DNA from 4 places in the Bacillus sp. Bwzl_19 genome. Region 2 is predicted to be linked to each of the others. Evidence: riboswitches for the same ligand, from Rfam matches in the RefSeq annotation. Region 2 holds a riboswitch; each other region holds the start of a gene.
The links. A riboswitch is a leader RNA that binds a small molecule or an ion and turns the genes downstream of it on or off. The one in region 2 is predicted to bind S-adenosylmethionine.

Region 1: linked by a shared signal. The riboswitch ahead of ACW5MY_RS18585 (5-methyltetrahydropteroyltriglutamate--homocysteine S-methyltransferase) and the one ahead of mtnW (2,3-diketo-5-methylthiopentyl-1-phosphate enolase) in region 2 are both predicted to bind S-adenosylmethionine.
Region 3: linked by a shared signal. The riboswitch ahead of ACW5MY_RS09510 (2-hydroxyacid dehydrogenase) and the one ahead of mtnW (2,3-diketo-5-methylthiopentyl-1-phosphate enolase) in region 2 are both predicted to bind S-adenosylmethionine.
Region 4: linked by a shared signal. The riboswitch ahead of ACW5MY_RS06185 (methionine biosynthesis PLP-dependent protein) and the one ahead of mtnW (2,3-diketo-5-methylthiopentyl-1-phosphate enolase) in region 2 are both predicted to bind S-adenosylmethionine.

The regions. Positions count from the first base shown of each region.
Region 1 covers NZ_CM142729.1:3,504,278-3,507,847, forward strand. The annotation lists gene ACW5MY_RS18575 (hypothetical protein) at 375-542, shown strand; gene ACW5MY_RS18580 (LURP-one-related/scramblase family protein) at 645-1,121, shown strand; SAM riboswitch class I at 1,206-1,292, shown strand; gene ACW5MY_RS18585 (5-methyltetrahydropteroyltriglutamate--homocysteine S-methyltransferase) at 1,371-2,507, shown strand; gene ACW5MY_RS18590 (methyltransferase domain-containing protein) at 2,542-3,423, opposite strand.
Region 2 covers NZ_CM142729.1:1,409,127-1,412,696, reverse strand. The annotation lists gene ACW5MY_RS07510 (methylthioribulose 1-phosphate dehydratase) at 1-128, opposite strand, end outside; gene mtnX (2-hydroxy-3-keto-5-methylthiopentenyl-1-phosphate phosphatase) at 86-790, opposite strand; gene mtnW (2,3-diketo-5-methylthiopentyl-1-phosphate enolase) at 787-2,001, opposite strand; SAM riboswitch class I at 2,083-2,182, opposite strand; gene ACW5MY_RS07495 (pyridoxal phosphate-dependent aminotransferase) at 2,219-3,415, opposite strand; gene ACW5MY_RS07490 (carbon-nitrogen family hydrolase) at 3,508-3,570, shown strand, end outside.
Region 3 covers NZ_CM142729.1:1,827,486-1,831,055, forward strand. The annotation lists gene ACW5MY_RS09505 (FGGY-family carbohydrate kinase) at 1-720, opposite strand, end outside; gene ACW5MY_RS09510 (2-hydroxyacid dehydrogenase) at 739-1,740, opposite strand; SAM riboswitch class I at 1,862-1,954, opposite strand; gene ACW5MY_RS09515 (molybdopterin oxidoreductase family protein) at 2,101-3,570, shown strand, end outside.
Region 4 covers NZ_CM142729.1:1,173,477-1,177,046, forward strand. The annotation lists gene ACW5MY_RS06165 (AbrB/MazE/SpoVT family DNA-binding domain-containing protein) at 1-62, opposite strand, end outside; gene ACW5MY_RS06170 (GNAT family N-acetyltransferase) at 220-651, opposite strand; gene ACW5MY_RS06175 (YjcG family protein) at 656-1,171, opposite strand; gene ACW5MY_RS06180 (esterase family protein) at 1,197-1,919, opposite strand; SAM riboswitch class I at 2,094-2,219, shown strand; gene ACW5MY_RS06185 (methionine biosynthesis PLP-dependent protein) at 2,289-3,410, shown strand; gene metC (cystathionine beta-lyase) at 3,403-3,570, shown strand, end outside.

The DNA.
Region 1 (3,570 bases), 1.6 Mb from region 2:
CGATTTTTTTAAGATAACTTATCGTTTTCTTACAAAAAATAAAGAAAGCGCTGTCAATCTATAATCATCTGTTAGAAGCAGTTATTTTGCATATCATAGGATTTTTTAGGGTACTGAATAACACAAGGCAAACGAAAACACTGAATTAGTTAATTCGACTCTGTTAAAAAATAGTAAAAAAGTGATATAAACGTTAATCATTCAGCAGCCGATACAATCTATAGAACCACAACATGAGTGAAATCCCTTGCAACTTATAGTCGTTTTTACGGAAAATGTCGTTATTTTTTAAAAAAGTGACAATTGTTTGAATACTTTTCGTTTGTTTTTTCGTACAATAATAATACCAAAACTTTTTTTGGGAGGTATGTAAAATGATGCTACTTATTTTTGCTGCTTTGACAGGATACCTGGTTTTCTCTTTCAGTAAGGACAACCGCCGGAAAACGCCAAAGACAAGCCCGCTGGTGACAGCTGCCGACACGAATAACATCATTGATTTAAATGCGATCCGTCAAAAACGCCGGATGCCGCTATCATAAAAAACGACAGCTGCCGCAAAATCGGCAGCCTTTTTTTATGCACCTGCCTATATGAAACCATCCGCCTCCTTTTTACGTACAACATAAAAAAGGAGTTTTTTTATGAATCATTTTTATATCAAAGAGCGGGTGTTTACATTTAAGAATCGGTTTCAAGTGTTTCTTGAAAGCGGAAAAGAAGTCTTCAATGCGGAGGGAAAGTTGTTTTCGTTCGGCGATGAACTGAAGCTGACTGATTTGGACGGACGCACACTCGCCAGCGTCAGTCAGAAACTGATGTCGCTCGTTCCCCGTTACGAGATTTCCGTAAGCGGCAAACCTGTATGCCAAGTCATCAAGAAAGTAACGTTTTTCAAACCGAAATTTGAAATTTCCGGCCTCGGCTGGGATATTACCGGCGACGTGTGGGGACGGAATTTTCAAGTGACAGACGGAAAATCAAGCCGGATGACCGTCAGTAAAACATGGATGAGCTGGGGCGATTCCTATCATCTGCAGATTGAAAATGAAGAGGATATCGTTCTTTGTCTCGCAATCGCAATTGTGATTGATATGGTTCTATTTGAGGGTGACAAATAAAAATATTTATCGAAATATATTGACAATTCTAGAAAACATACTAAGATTAATAGTATTACAGTTTATTCTGAAAAATAGCATATTTCCTTATCAAGAGAGGTGGAGGGACTGGCCCTATGATACCCGGCAACCGCTGTTCAGCAGAATGGTGCTAAATCCTGAAGATAAGGTTGAGATTTGCGGACGCAAGCTCTTCCCTATCCGAGGGAAGAGCTTTTTTATATTTCATCAGGAAAGAAGGAATCGTTCATGTCACAGCAAAACACAGAGCAACCATTGCACACTCTTCTAAGAAAAAACCCGCCGTTTCGCGCGGATCAGGTCGGAAGCCTGCTGCGGCCGGCGGCTGTGAAGCAAGCCCGTCTGCAAAGAGCGGCTGATGAGATTTCGGCAGAACAGCTGCGCGAAATCGAAAACAAAGAAATCATCCGCAGTGTGGAAAAGCAAAAAGAAACCGGCCTCAATGTCGTGACAGACGGCGAATTCCGCCGTGCCTGGTGGCATTTCGATTTTCTCGAAAACTTAGACGGCGTCGAAGCGTTTACGCCTGAGAGCGGCATTCAGTTCCACAACGTACAGACGAAAGCGCGCGGCATTAAAGTAACGGGAGATATTGAATTTTCTCAGCATCCGATACTTGAAGATTATAAATTCCTGCACAGCATTGCCGGCGATGCTGTGCCAAAAATGACCATCCCAAGCCCGAATATGCTGTTTTTCCGCGGAAAATTGGAAAAAGCGGCGTATCAGAACGATTACCAACAATTTCAGCATGATGTATCACAGGCGTATAAAAAAGCGATTCAGGCTTTCTATGACGCCGGGTGCCGCTATCTTCAGCTCGATGATACCGCATGGGCCGTTTTCTTATCGGAGGCGGGGCTTCGTCAGATTGAAGCTTTCGGCACGACGCCGGATGAGCTGCGCAGGCTGTTCGCCGCTTCCATTAATGACGCCATCAAAGATCGTCCTGCCGATCTGAAGGTTACGATGCATATCTGCCGCGGCAACTTCCAGTCCACATGGACGGCTGAAGGCGGATATGATGCGGCGGCGGAAACGATTTTTGACGGACTTGACCTTGACGGATTGTTCTTGGAATATGATGATTCCCGCTCCGGCGGCTTTGAACCGCTTCGTTATGTCAAACGCTCTGATCTTCAGCTTGTGCTCGGTTTGATTACGTCGAAACACGGCGAACTCGAAGACAAGGATGCGGTTAAACGCCGGATTGAAGAAGCTTCTCAATATGTCAGCCTGGATCAGCTTTGCCTCAGCCCGCAATGCGGGTTCGCTTCGACTGAGGAAGGAAATCTGATCACAGAAGAACAGCAATGGGCGAAACTGCGCCATGTCGTCGACATTGCCGATGAAGTCTGGAAATAAAAAAAAGACACGCTTACAGCGTGTCTTTTTCGTTTTACAGCGGATCGGTTCCGATTAAAATATCGATATCTATCGTAATATCAGCCGCTTTCCGGCTGATAAAGCGCTGAATGCTTTCATCAGAACATTTCCATGTTAAGGGCGTCATTTTCACAAGCAGCTCAAGATCAGGCTGCGATAAGGTCTTCGTGTAACACAGCCGCTTGCGCTCAAAGGCTTGAAAGCCGGTTTGGAAACGGACGGCCGCAGACTCAGCGGTATCATTCCGTTCAGGACTGTCTCCGAAGAAGAATTCCCTTACTTCTTTCAAGTAATCGCGCCGCGGCACCGCTTTAATGACTGTGCCGCCCTTTCTTAAAAGCCTGCTGCATTCCTTGTAATTCCAAGGTGACAAAACAGACAGAATCACATCAAAACTGCTGTCGGCAAACGGCGTATCCGCCACATCAGCGACGGCAAAAATATTATGATCCCCGAAGGCTTTTGCAGCTTGCAGCACACCTTCTTTCGAGATATCAATGCCGATTCCCGTCACGGAAAAAGCGGGCTGCAGCAATCTGCATACAGCGTCTAAATGGGAGCCCTCTCCGCATCCCGCATCCAATACCGCCGCCTGTTTTCGCGGAGATTGAATACGGCTGATGATGACGGCGATCTCTTTTTGAACCGGCGAAAAAAACTCCCGCCTCTCAAAAAGCTCGTGTCTCGCTTCGAACAGCTGCCTGTCATAGCGGGTTTTGACCGATTTATTGAGGAAATTCACATAGCCTTGTTTTGATATATCAAATGTATGCCCATGTCCGCATATCAGGCTTTGATATTGCGAAACCGCCATGGCCGTGCGGCATAGCGGACACCTGAATACGGACTGGCATGCATTCAGTAATTCCGCGCGTTTTCTTTTCATAGACGTCAAAAAAAACACCTCATTCATTCGTTATTCTGATGAAATGAAAAAGGCATAGACAAATAAACCTCACCAAATTGGAAGGTTTAACCTATTTATCTATACCTCTCATTATCTGTAACGAATGAACTGGATGATCATGAAGATGACCCCTTT
Region 2 (3,570 bases):
AGAAAAGTCAGCGGCCCGTCGGATACTTTAATGGAAAGATTTCCGCTCGTTGCCGGAAACCAGTCTCTTTCAGCCAGCTCGCGCTTTACCTCGGCAAGTTCGCGCCAGCGTTCTTCTTTTGCAGCCATGCCTGCACCTCCCCGATGTTTTCGATGCCTGTTTTCACCTCATGAAAATCTTGAAAAGGCAGATGCCGAAGACCGAGTTCTTCGCATTCAGTCAAAAGATAATCCCTTGCAAAGCACATATCGGATAATTTTGCAGCCTCGAGGTCCGTGACCGAATCACCGATCATAATGAGAAAATTCTGCTGATCGGACAGCTTTCGGATCACTGACGGTTTGCAGCAGCCGCATTGATTCGTGCAGCCGCCGTCACAGGCGTGCGGCCAATTGATATGAATATATTCATTGTCAAAGGATGCATGATTACAGAAAATCCGCTCCTTTTCTACGATGCCTTCCAAAAGCGGATGCACAAAAAAGTCCATTCCCCCGCTTACGATATAAAACGGGAGATCGTTTGACCGGACAAACGAGACAAAATCCAAAAAGCCGTCCCTTAATTTCGCATCCTTCAGGATAAAATCAGTCAGCTCTTCTTTTAAGCTACTCGGCAGCAGCCCGAACATCCGGCCGACTCCTTCCTGAATTGATAGGCTTTTAGACAGAACACCGTCTTTTAATTCAAGCCACTCAGGAGGCGCGAATTCTTTCATCATACTGACAATGTTGTCGTTCATGGTAACCGTTCCGTCGAAATCACAAATAATCAGCGGTGTGCGGGTCATACGGCTTCCACCCTTCCCCATTTGTCTAATGCGAGCTGAAGATCTTTGCACGACGCGGCTTTTTCTTCAATCGGCTGGGCTTCAAGCACCGCATCAATGATAGCGCGGAACGCTTTGCCGCCGCCCTCTGCTCCGTTCGGATGGCCGTGAACGCCTCCGCCCGCATTTATGATGTGATCAATGCCGAAATCACGCATCAAAAACGGCACCATGCCGGGATGAATGCCTGCTGACGGGACGGCAAACGAGGGATGAAAGACATCGTCTTTTACACATTCATCGTGAATCGCAAGCGCCGACTCCTTCGGCAGTGCAACAGATCCGTAAGGTGACGGAAATAAACTGAAATCAGCGCCGCAATAGCGGTTCAGCTTGCCGAGCAAAAGCGCATGCGATAAACCGTAAACGGGAGATGATGTGAATGCGCCGCTGACTGCCGGATGCGCCATAATCGGAAGCGGGATTTCACCGTCTTCCGCAAGGCTTTGCATCACATCCAAACCGTAGGCGAACACATTCAGCAAGAGGGCGTCCGCCCCGAGCTCCGCCGCGCGTCTCGCTTTATCCCGCAATTCAGCAGTTCTCCCCGTCAGGTTCACGGCATACAGCGTTTTATGCCCCGTCTCCTCCCGGGTTTCCTTCAGGACTTGTTTTCCTTCAATAATGCGGGTTTCAAACGGAGCCAGCTCATTTTCAAAGAAAATTTCGTCGTCTTTAATAAGATCCACGCCGCCGAGCGCCTGCTGTCTGAGCTGTTCTTTAATGTCACGGAGATCCCGTCCGATCACCCCTTTAAATATGCTCATCAAAAGCGGTCTTTCAAATTCGCCCAGCAGTTTGCGGATGCCGTATATGCCGAACTTCGGCCCGGGAAGAGAGCGTTTAAACCCTTCGGAAAACTCAAGATCAGTCAATTTTATTTTTCCGTCCAGTGACAGCTTTCCGAATACAGTCGTCAGGACGGCGGGTATGTCTCTTGAGAAGTTCGCCTCAGGATAGGCGATGGTGATGACGGCCTGTTTTTCGTTTTCCGGGGTTCCTTCTTTCTCCTCAACTTTTACGACCCGGCCTTTATGCTTTCTGAGCTGTTCCTGCTTCACAAGGGGCAGATCTGTCCAGGAACCTACCGTCAGCCCCGCTGCAATCTGTTCCGCCCGCTTTTCACTATCTGTTGTGTCCGTCAGAAGATATGTTGCCAATACTTCGCTCATGCGTGAACGCCTCTCTTTCTTTCGAAAAACATAAAAAAACCTCTTCCGTATGAGCAGAAAGAGGCTTCGTGTTATGTCCGAATCTTATCTCTCAGCTCCTGCTGCAAGAATTAGCACCGTGCTTTAACAGTCGGTTGCCGGGCTTCATCGGGCTCGTCCCTCTGCCTGCTCTTGATAAGAATAATGATTTTATAAAGTATTTTGAATTATCGCATTGTTATTTTGATATGTCAATGCTTTTTCGGGTGAAAAGATTGAGTTTCCCGATCCGTTCCGCAGCCTCTTTAAGTCTTTCTTCACTTGTCAGAAGACCGACTCTGATATAGCCCTCCCCCCATTTTCCGAACCCGTTTCCGGCTGCGACCGCGACATTTGCTTTTTCCAGCAGCAGATCTGAAAACGACTGTGATGTATAACCGTCCGGCACCGGGAGCCATGCAAAAAAAGAGCCCGCGGGAGCCGTGACATCCCAGCCGATATCGCGGCATGCTGCAATCCATGCATTTCGTCTCGACTCATATCTGTCATTTTGCGCTGCGACGCACGCCTGATCAGCTAAAAGAGCTGCTGCCGCCGCCTGCTGCGCGGCGGGAAACAGGCTGACAAACATATGATCCTGATAAAGGTTGATCGCTTCGATAACAGACGCGTTTCCGGCGGCAAATCCGACACGCCAGCCCGCCATGTTATAAGTTTTTGACAAGGTATAGATTTCAATTCCTGTCTCTTTTGCACCTTCCGTCTGCAAAAAGCTCAGCGGTTTATGCCCGTCGTAGCCGACTGCTCCGTATGCGAAATCATGTACGACACAAATGCCGTTTTGTTTTGCAAAGCTGACCGTTTCCTCAAAAAACGCCTCTGTCGCCACAGCACCGGTCGGATTATTCGGATAATTGAGATACAGCAGCTTCGCCTCATTCTGCACCTTTTCAGGAATTGCGCTGTAATCAGGGAGAAACCCTCTATCTTCCGTCAGCGGCATCATTTCCATTTTCGCTTTCGCAAGGGCGACACCCGACCAGTAATCAGGATATCCGGGATCAGGCACAAGAATTGTATCTCCCGGGTTCAAAAGACATTGCGGAAGCTCTACAAGTCCCGCCTTGCCTCCGAACAGCACGGCCACTTCCGTTTCCGGATCAAGCGTAACCCCGTACTCCCTTTCATAAAATTCAGCGGCTGCTTTTTTGAAGCTGTAAGCGCCCCGGAAGGATGAGTATTTATGATTTTCCGGCCTTTCGACGGCGCGCTTCATTTCCTCAACGATATGCTGAGGCGTCGGTTGATCGGGGTTCCCCTGTCCCAAATTGATGACGTCTTTGCCTTCTTTCAGCTTTTGATTCACTTTTTGCACCAATGATGCGAAAAATTGTTCCGGCAGCTGTTTGAGTACATCAGAGATTTCAAAGTTCATATTTTCACCTTCTAAAAATTTCTTGAAATGATAGTCCATCATCATATATGGTTAAATAAAAAAAGTAAAGAGAAACTTGGGGTGTTGAAAAAATGAAATGGACCGTTTCTTGTTTGCAATTTGATATTTCATACGGAAATCCTTCAGAAAACTTC
Region 3 (3,570 bases), 420 kb from region 2:
TGTGTCTCCTCCGCCTGCAATCACAGGTACCCTTTCCGGAAGGCCGAGAACCTCCGCTCTCTTAAACGTTAACATTCCGACAACCGTCCCGGATCTGACGAGTGAAGGCAGAATGGAAGAAGGAACACCGAAGATATTGCATAATTTTTCTGACCACGCTTTTTTCCTTACGTCAAACAGCAGCGTTTCGGCAGCCTGTGACGGCTCATAGCTCAAAATTCCGCTTAGCTCAAATGTCACCCAGTCACTGATGCTCGTGATATACGTCACTTCTTTCCATAATGACGGCTGTCTTTCTTTTAATCCGACAAGTTTCATTGCGGAAAATAAAGCGCTCGGGAGACGTCCGGTTTGCTGATGCACTTCATCTTTTAACTCAATTCCGCTTTCCCATTCGCGCCCTCTGTTATCAATATTGGGCAGACCGAGAAATGCTTTTTTATCTTTATTGATCAGAACAACTCCCTGCCTCTGGCTTGTTGAGGTAATTCCGATTAATGTAATATGAGGACTTTTGGCAATAACCGTCCTTGCCATCGCGCTGATTTTCGTCCATATTCTTTCCGGCGAGAAATAGCGGCCGTCTGGATAAAGCGGATCTGTCACATATTCAATGTCTTCCCTTTCAAGTGCGGTCACTTCGCCGCCGGCAGTCACAACCGCGACTCGCGCATTCCCCGTCCCGATGTCAAATACAAGGTAGCCTTTTTGTCCAGCCATTACAGCTTCCTCCTTTTCCTATCCCTTTGTTTCAAGTTCTCTTTTGTTATAAAGTTCACGTATTGAGCAGGTTTGATCTTTTTTCCATTTGAAAAGCGCTTCATTTAAAATCCTCACATGATGATCCTCCACTTCAAATGGTGCCCCCGCTAAATGGGGAGTCGCTAACACATTCGGCAAAGAAATGATTTCATAATCAGAAGATTCAGGCGGTTCGTGATAAAATACATCAAGGATCGCTCCTTTAATCCGCCGTTCTTTCAGCACCCGCAACAGCTCTTCTCTGTCTGTTACCGCCGCTCTTGACGTATTGACAAAAACAGCTTCTTGTTTCATCAATTGAAAGTGCTTGGCGCCGATAAGGCCGATGGTTTCTTCTGTGCGCGGCAAGTGAACGGAAACAATATCACTTTCAGAAAATACCCGTTCCATCGTCGTTTTTTCATACTCCCGGTTTTCATGATTGACAAATGGGTCATAGTACAGCACCTTACAGTCAAAGGCGGCCAATAGCCGGGCGATTCTCTGTCCAACAGCTCCGAAACCGATAAGACCGACTGTTTTTCCCGTCAGCTCATTTCCTCTGAATTTGACGTAAGCCTGCAAATAATCACCATTCCATTTCCCATCCTTCAGCCACTGATGGGAAGAATACGTATGACGCAAAAATGAAATCACATTTCCGATAAACAGTTCAGCAACGGCCTGGGCATTTCGGGCCGGTGTAAAGAAAACAGGAATCTTTCTTTTAGTCGCCGCCTCAATATCCACATTAGACGGCATCCCTCTGCAGACGCCGATAAAAGCGGAATCCGGCAATATGTCAATGACACGCTCAGATACCTCATCAAGTTCAGTAATAAGCCCCGCCGCATTTGTCTCTTGGATCATCCGGATTAATTCGTCTTCCCGATAAGCCCGGCCGTGCTTCTTCCACGGCCTGTGCACAGTCCGGCCGAACAGCTCTGTCAGCTCCTTCAGCCCCTCGTCGTGATATGGTGCGGTAATTACAACCGTCATGGTGCAAAACATCCTTTTCACATAAATTTTTTCACAAAAAAATCTCTTTCCCCGAAGAAGGAAAGAGATTCATATACCGTCTTTATCCGCTTGAAGCGTACAAATATGTATAGATCATTCTTTCCTATCTTTCAAGCGTACGCTTGCTGGAATTGGCACAATAAATGTTGCCGAGGTTTCATAGGGCCAGTCCCTCCACCTCTCTTGATAGAAAATAAAATGATGAAATTGTCAGGCTGTTTAAAAGAATAAACCCATCATAGAAAAGTCTTTCCTGGATGTCAACACTTTTTTCAGAATTGACGTTCGATTTTGAAATGTTATAATGCTTACAATATAAAAAAAGAGGAGAAATGGGCTATGAATTCTGCAGCAGAACAGCCAAACGGGGTCTTTAAGTCGGTATGCTCACTGGACTGTCCCGATCAATGCGGTTTGCTTGTGACAAAAAAAGACGGAAAAATCGTTAAAATTCAGGGAGACCCAGATCACCCTGTCACATCAGGAAACATATGCAACAAAGTCAGACACATGGCTGAGCGCATTTATGATGAGAAGCGGTTAACCGCTCCGTTAAAGCGGATTGGTGAAAAAGGCGAAGCAAAGTTTGCGCCTATTTCTTGGGAGGAAGCGATCAATACGATCAGTGCGCGCTGGAAAGAGCTGATTGCCGAAGAAGGAGCAGAAAGCATTCTTCCGTACAGCTTTTACGGCAATATGGGAAAACTGGCTGCAGAGGGAATGGACCGCCGTTTTTTCCATCGTCTCGGGGCGAGTCATCTTGAACGTACGATCTGCAGCAAAGCCGGATCTGAAGGCTATAACTATACAATGGGAGAAGGCGCGGGTACTGATCCTGAGGAGACCATCCATGCAAAGCTCTTTATTTTTTGGGGAATCAATGCTGTCAGCACAAATATGCACCAAGTCATGATTGCTCAAAAAGCCCGGAAAAAAGGAGCTAAAATTGTCGTTATCGATGTACATAAGAATCAAACCGGCCGGCTTGCCGATTGGTTTATTCCCATTCGTCCCGGCACAGATGCCGCACTCGCTCTCGGTATCATGCATGTCTTATTCGATGAGAACCTTCACGATGAAGCATTTCTCACAGAATACACCGAAGGCAGCGAAGAATTAAAAGCGCATATCAAACAGTATGATCCGGAAACGGTTTCTGTTATTACAGGCGTTAAAGCCGACAATATCAGACGTCTTGCGAGAATGTACGGTGAAGCCTCCCCTTCCCTTATCAGGATCGGAAACGGCATTCAGCATCATGACAACGGCGGAATGATCGTCCGCACCGTTGCCTGTCTTCCGGCTGTAACAGGACAATGGCTCAACACCGGGGGAGGCGCAATCAAACATAACAGTGCGGTATTAAACTATAACAGACAGGCGCTCCAGCGTCCTGATCTGCTATACGGCAGAAAGCCAAGATCATTTAATATGAACAGGCTCGGAAGCGTTCTTTTAGAAACAAATCCGCCCGTGCGCTCCCTGTTTATTTACGGCACCAATCCCGCAGTGGTTGCCCCGGAAGCGAATAAAGTCAGAAAAGGCCTGCTGCGGGAGGATTTATTTACAATCGTTCATGATTTATTTTTAACGGAAACCGCCAAATATGCGGATATTGTGCTCCCTGCTGCATCTGCTTTTGAAAGTACGGATTTTTACACGTCTTACTGGCATCATTTTATTCAGCTGCAAAAACCGGTGATCGAACCGTATGGAGACAGCAAATCGAATACAGAAGTGTTCCGTTTGCTTGCCGGGGCGATGGGCTTTACCGAGCGGGAGCTTCAGGATTCTGATGAAGAATTAATC
Region 4 (3,570 bases), 240 kb from region 2:
ATCTGTCCTTTTGTGCCCACTTTCACAGTCCCGAATATATGCTTCCCTTTTGGTGCTGTCATGTTTAAACATCCCATATGAATTGTATTTTTTGTATGAATTGTAATACTTCGCATACTAAACATACAATTAAATTCCATAAAATTCAATAAAATTCTTGAAAAAGTATAATTTTCATAAAAAAACACTCCTGTCATATCAACAGGAGTGTTTTTGATTTTATAGTTTTTGTTTCTTTACCATTTCCAGATGGGGAATGCCCGCATCTAGAAATTCTTCGCCAGACGTGACTCGGTATCCTTGTTTTTCGTAAAACGGAACCGCCTGTGTCTGCGCATGTAAGATAAAGCTGTCGGCGCCCTTGGCTTCCGCCGCTTTTTCAAGCGCCCGCATAATGATGGCGCCTACACCGAGAGAGCGATGGCTTTTCATCACGCAGATGCGCTCTAATTTTCCATGACCGTCTTTCAAGCGCCATCTGCCGGCTCCGACCGGCTGGCCGCCGTCATATACGACAATATGCTCTGACGTGTCTTCGAATTGATCAATTTCTTCTTCTTCCGGAACGTGCTGCTCTTTAACAAAGACCTCTTTTCTGACGAAAAAAGCGTCGTTCAGCTGTTTTTCCGTTTTTGCAATGATGGCTTCCAAACAGTTATTCTCCCTTGCCTAATAAAAATGTTTCGTACACAGTCCATGAGCCGTTATCCAGCTGGTAGAGCAAGTGAAAACGGTCGATGACTTCTTCGTGGGAAATGTCCAGCATTTTCAGCTGCCCGAGTACGTCGGAATGTTCATCTGACGACAGCTTCTGGCCGACTGTGACATGCGGAACGAAGCTGTATTCCGGCTCTCCGGATAATGCTCCTGAGTAGCATTTCTCACTCAGCGTTTTTAATTCCTCCGTCGGCTCCGCTTTCATGTATATCACATTATTTACAGGAGAAAACGAGCTGTATTTTGTGATTTTCAGAACGAGCGGGTGCGACTCTTTCGCCGTCTGTCTCAGCTGTGATACGACCTGCTCGATTTCCTGTTCTGTCGCTTCAAACGGATCTCTTACCGTCAGGTGCGGCGGTATGAGCGCGTAGCTCGGGTCGTAGCGTTTCCGGTACGAATTTGCGAGATCCTGTAATTTTTTTGATGGAAATAAAACAATACCGTATTTCATGAAAGTTCCCTCCTTAAATGAATGGTTACAGCATTTTTTTCAGCGCCGGCGTTATGAGCGGCTGCCAGTAAGTCCACTTATGATCCCCGTCGAAGGTTTCATACGTGTATTCAGACTGTTTGCTTTCCAGCAGCTGTTTGAGCTCTTCGTTCGGCGCGGTGAAATCAAGAACCTGGCCGTCCGTTGTGTGAACGTCGGTTTCTTTTTCTCCGATTTGATGATAAACGGAAATCTGTTTGAGATCCTCCGACTCCCGGACGGCATCCAGGACGTGCCCGTCAACATACGGAGACTGCATGATGACGTTTCCGAACATGTTCGGATAGTCAATCGCCGTCATGAGCGAAACGGTTCCGCCGAGGGAATCCCCGATCATCGTGCGGCCGTATCCGACTTGATAAGTCGGGTATTCTTTGTCGATAAAAGGAACGAGCTCATTTGCGATAAACCGTTTATATGAGGCGAACTTAGAGCCTTCGGGATGGTATGTGTCTCTTCGCTCCCGCACATTTTTATAGGGGACGCCGATAATGATGCAGCGGTCAATTTCCCCCTTTGACATGAGCTCTTCCGCCTGCCGCCCGATTTTCCCTAATCTGAAGTAATCATGGCCGTCCTGGGCGATGACCGTATGATATTTATACAGGGGGGAGTAGGTGTTTGGCAGGTAGACCAGAACGGTCATTTCTTCTTCAAGCTCACGGGAGAAAAGTTTTTTCTCATGAATGATTCCGTTTTTCGGTGCCACTTCGCATTCCTCCAGGCCGCTTCTTGTCTTAATGGTTTTTCCCTATTGTACCATGAATTATTAGAAATTTCTTTCTTCAGATGCACTTCTTGAGAGAGTTCAGAAAATCAAAAAGTTGTTGAAATTCATTTTATAGTGAGTTAATATAGAACAATCAGAAAATACAAAACAATATTCTTATCACGAGAGGTGGAGGGACTGGCCCTTTGAAACCTCAGCAACCGGTTTGCTTTGCCGCAGGAAGGCAAAGTGCCAAGGTGCTAAATCCAGCAAGCGATTCACATGCTTGGAAGATAAGAGGAAGAGAAAAGCTCCTTCTTCTTATGAAGAGGGAGCTTTTTTATTTTTGAAAAAGGATGGTGCCTGCTGATGATGCAGCATGTTGAAACAAAATTAGCCCAAATCGGAAATAGAAGCGAAGAAGCAACGGGAACGGTCAGTCCGCCGATTTATCTGTCCACCGCTTACCGCCATAGAGGAATAGGAGAATCTACAGGCTTTGATTACGTGCGCACGAAAAACCCGACTCGCCAGCTCGTTGAAGACGCCATCGCCGTGTTGGAGAACGGTGCGAGAGGCTTTGCTTTCAGCTCGGGAATGGCAGCCATTCAAACCATTATGGCTTTATTTAAAAGCGGGGATGAATTGATTGTATCCTCCGATTTATACGGAGGCACTTACCGTTTGTTTGAAAATGAGTGGAGAAAATACGGGTTAAGCTTTATTTATGATGATTTCAGTGATGAAGACTGTTTACGCTCCAAAATAACGGAAAACACGAAAGCTGTATTTGTTGAAACGCCGACAAATCCGTTAATGCAGGAGGCGGACATAGAAAAAATCGCTCGGATTACGAAAGAAGCCGGCCTGCTTTTGATTGTGGATAATACGTTTTACACCCCGGTGCTCCAGCGTCCGCTTGAACTGGGAGCCGACATCGTCATTCACAGCGCCACAAAATATTTAGCCGGGCACAATGATCTCCTTGCCGGTCTGGCTGTCGTAAAGGATGAAGAGCTCGGCGACGTCATGTTTAATCACCAAAATGCGATCGGCGCCGTTCTCCCGCCGTTCGATTCGTGGCTTTTAATGAGAGGGATGAAAACACTCGGACTCAGGATGCGCCGTCATGAAGAAAACGCCCGTGAACTTGCGGAATTTTTAGAAAAAGAAGAGGAAATCGCCGATGTGTTATATCCCGGAAAAGGCGGAATGCTGTCTTTCCGGCTGCAAAAAGAGGAATGGGTCAATCCGTTTTTAAAGGCGCTGAAAACGATCTGTTTTGCAGAAAGTCTCGGAGGGGTGGAAAGCTTTATTACATACCCCGCGACACAGACGCACATGGACATTCCGGAAGATATCCGCATCGCAAACGGCGTCTGCAACCGTCTGCTGAGATTTTCAGTGGGAATTGAATATGCAGAAGATTTGAAGCGGGATGTAAAGCAGGCATTACAGCAAGTAAGAGAGGGGGCCGTGTCGCATGAGTAATCACAATTGGACGCTGGAAACCAAGCTTGTGCACAATCCATTTAAAACAGACGCAGCCACCGGAGCCGTCAGCGTGCCGATCCAGCATGCTTCCACATTCCATCAGTCATCATTTGAGGAGTTCGGGACATATGATTACAGCCGTTCCGGCACACCGACA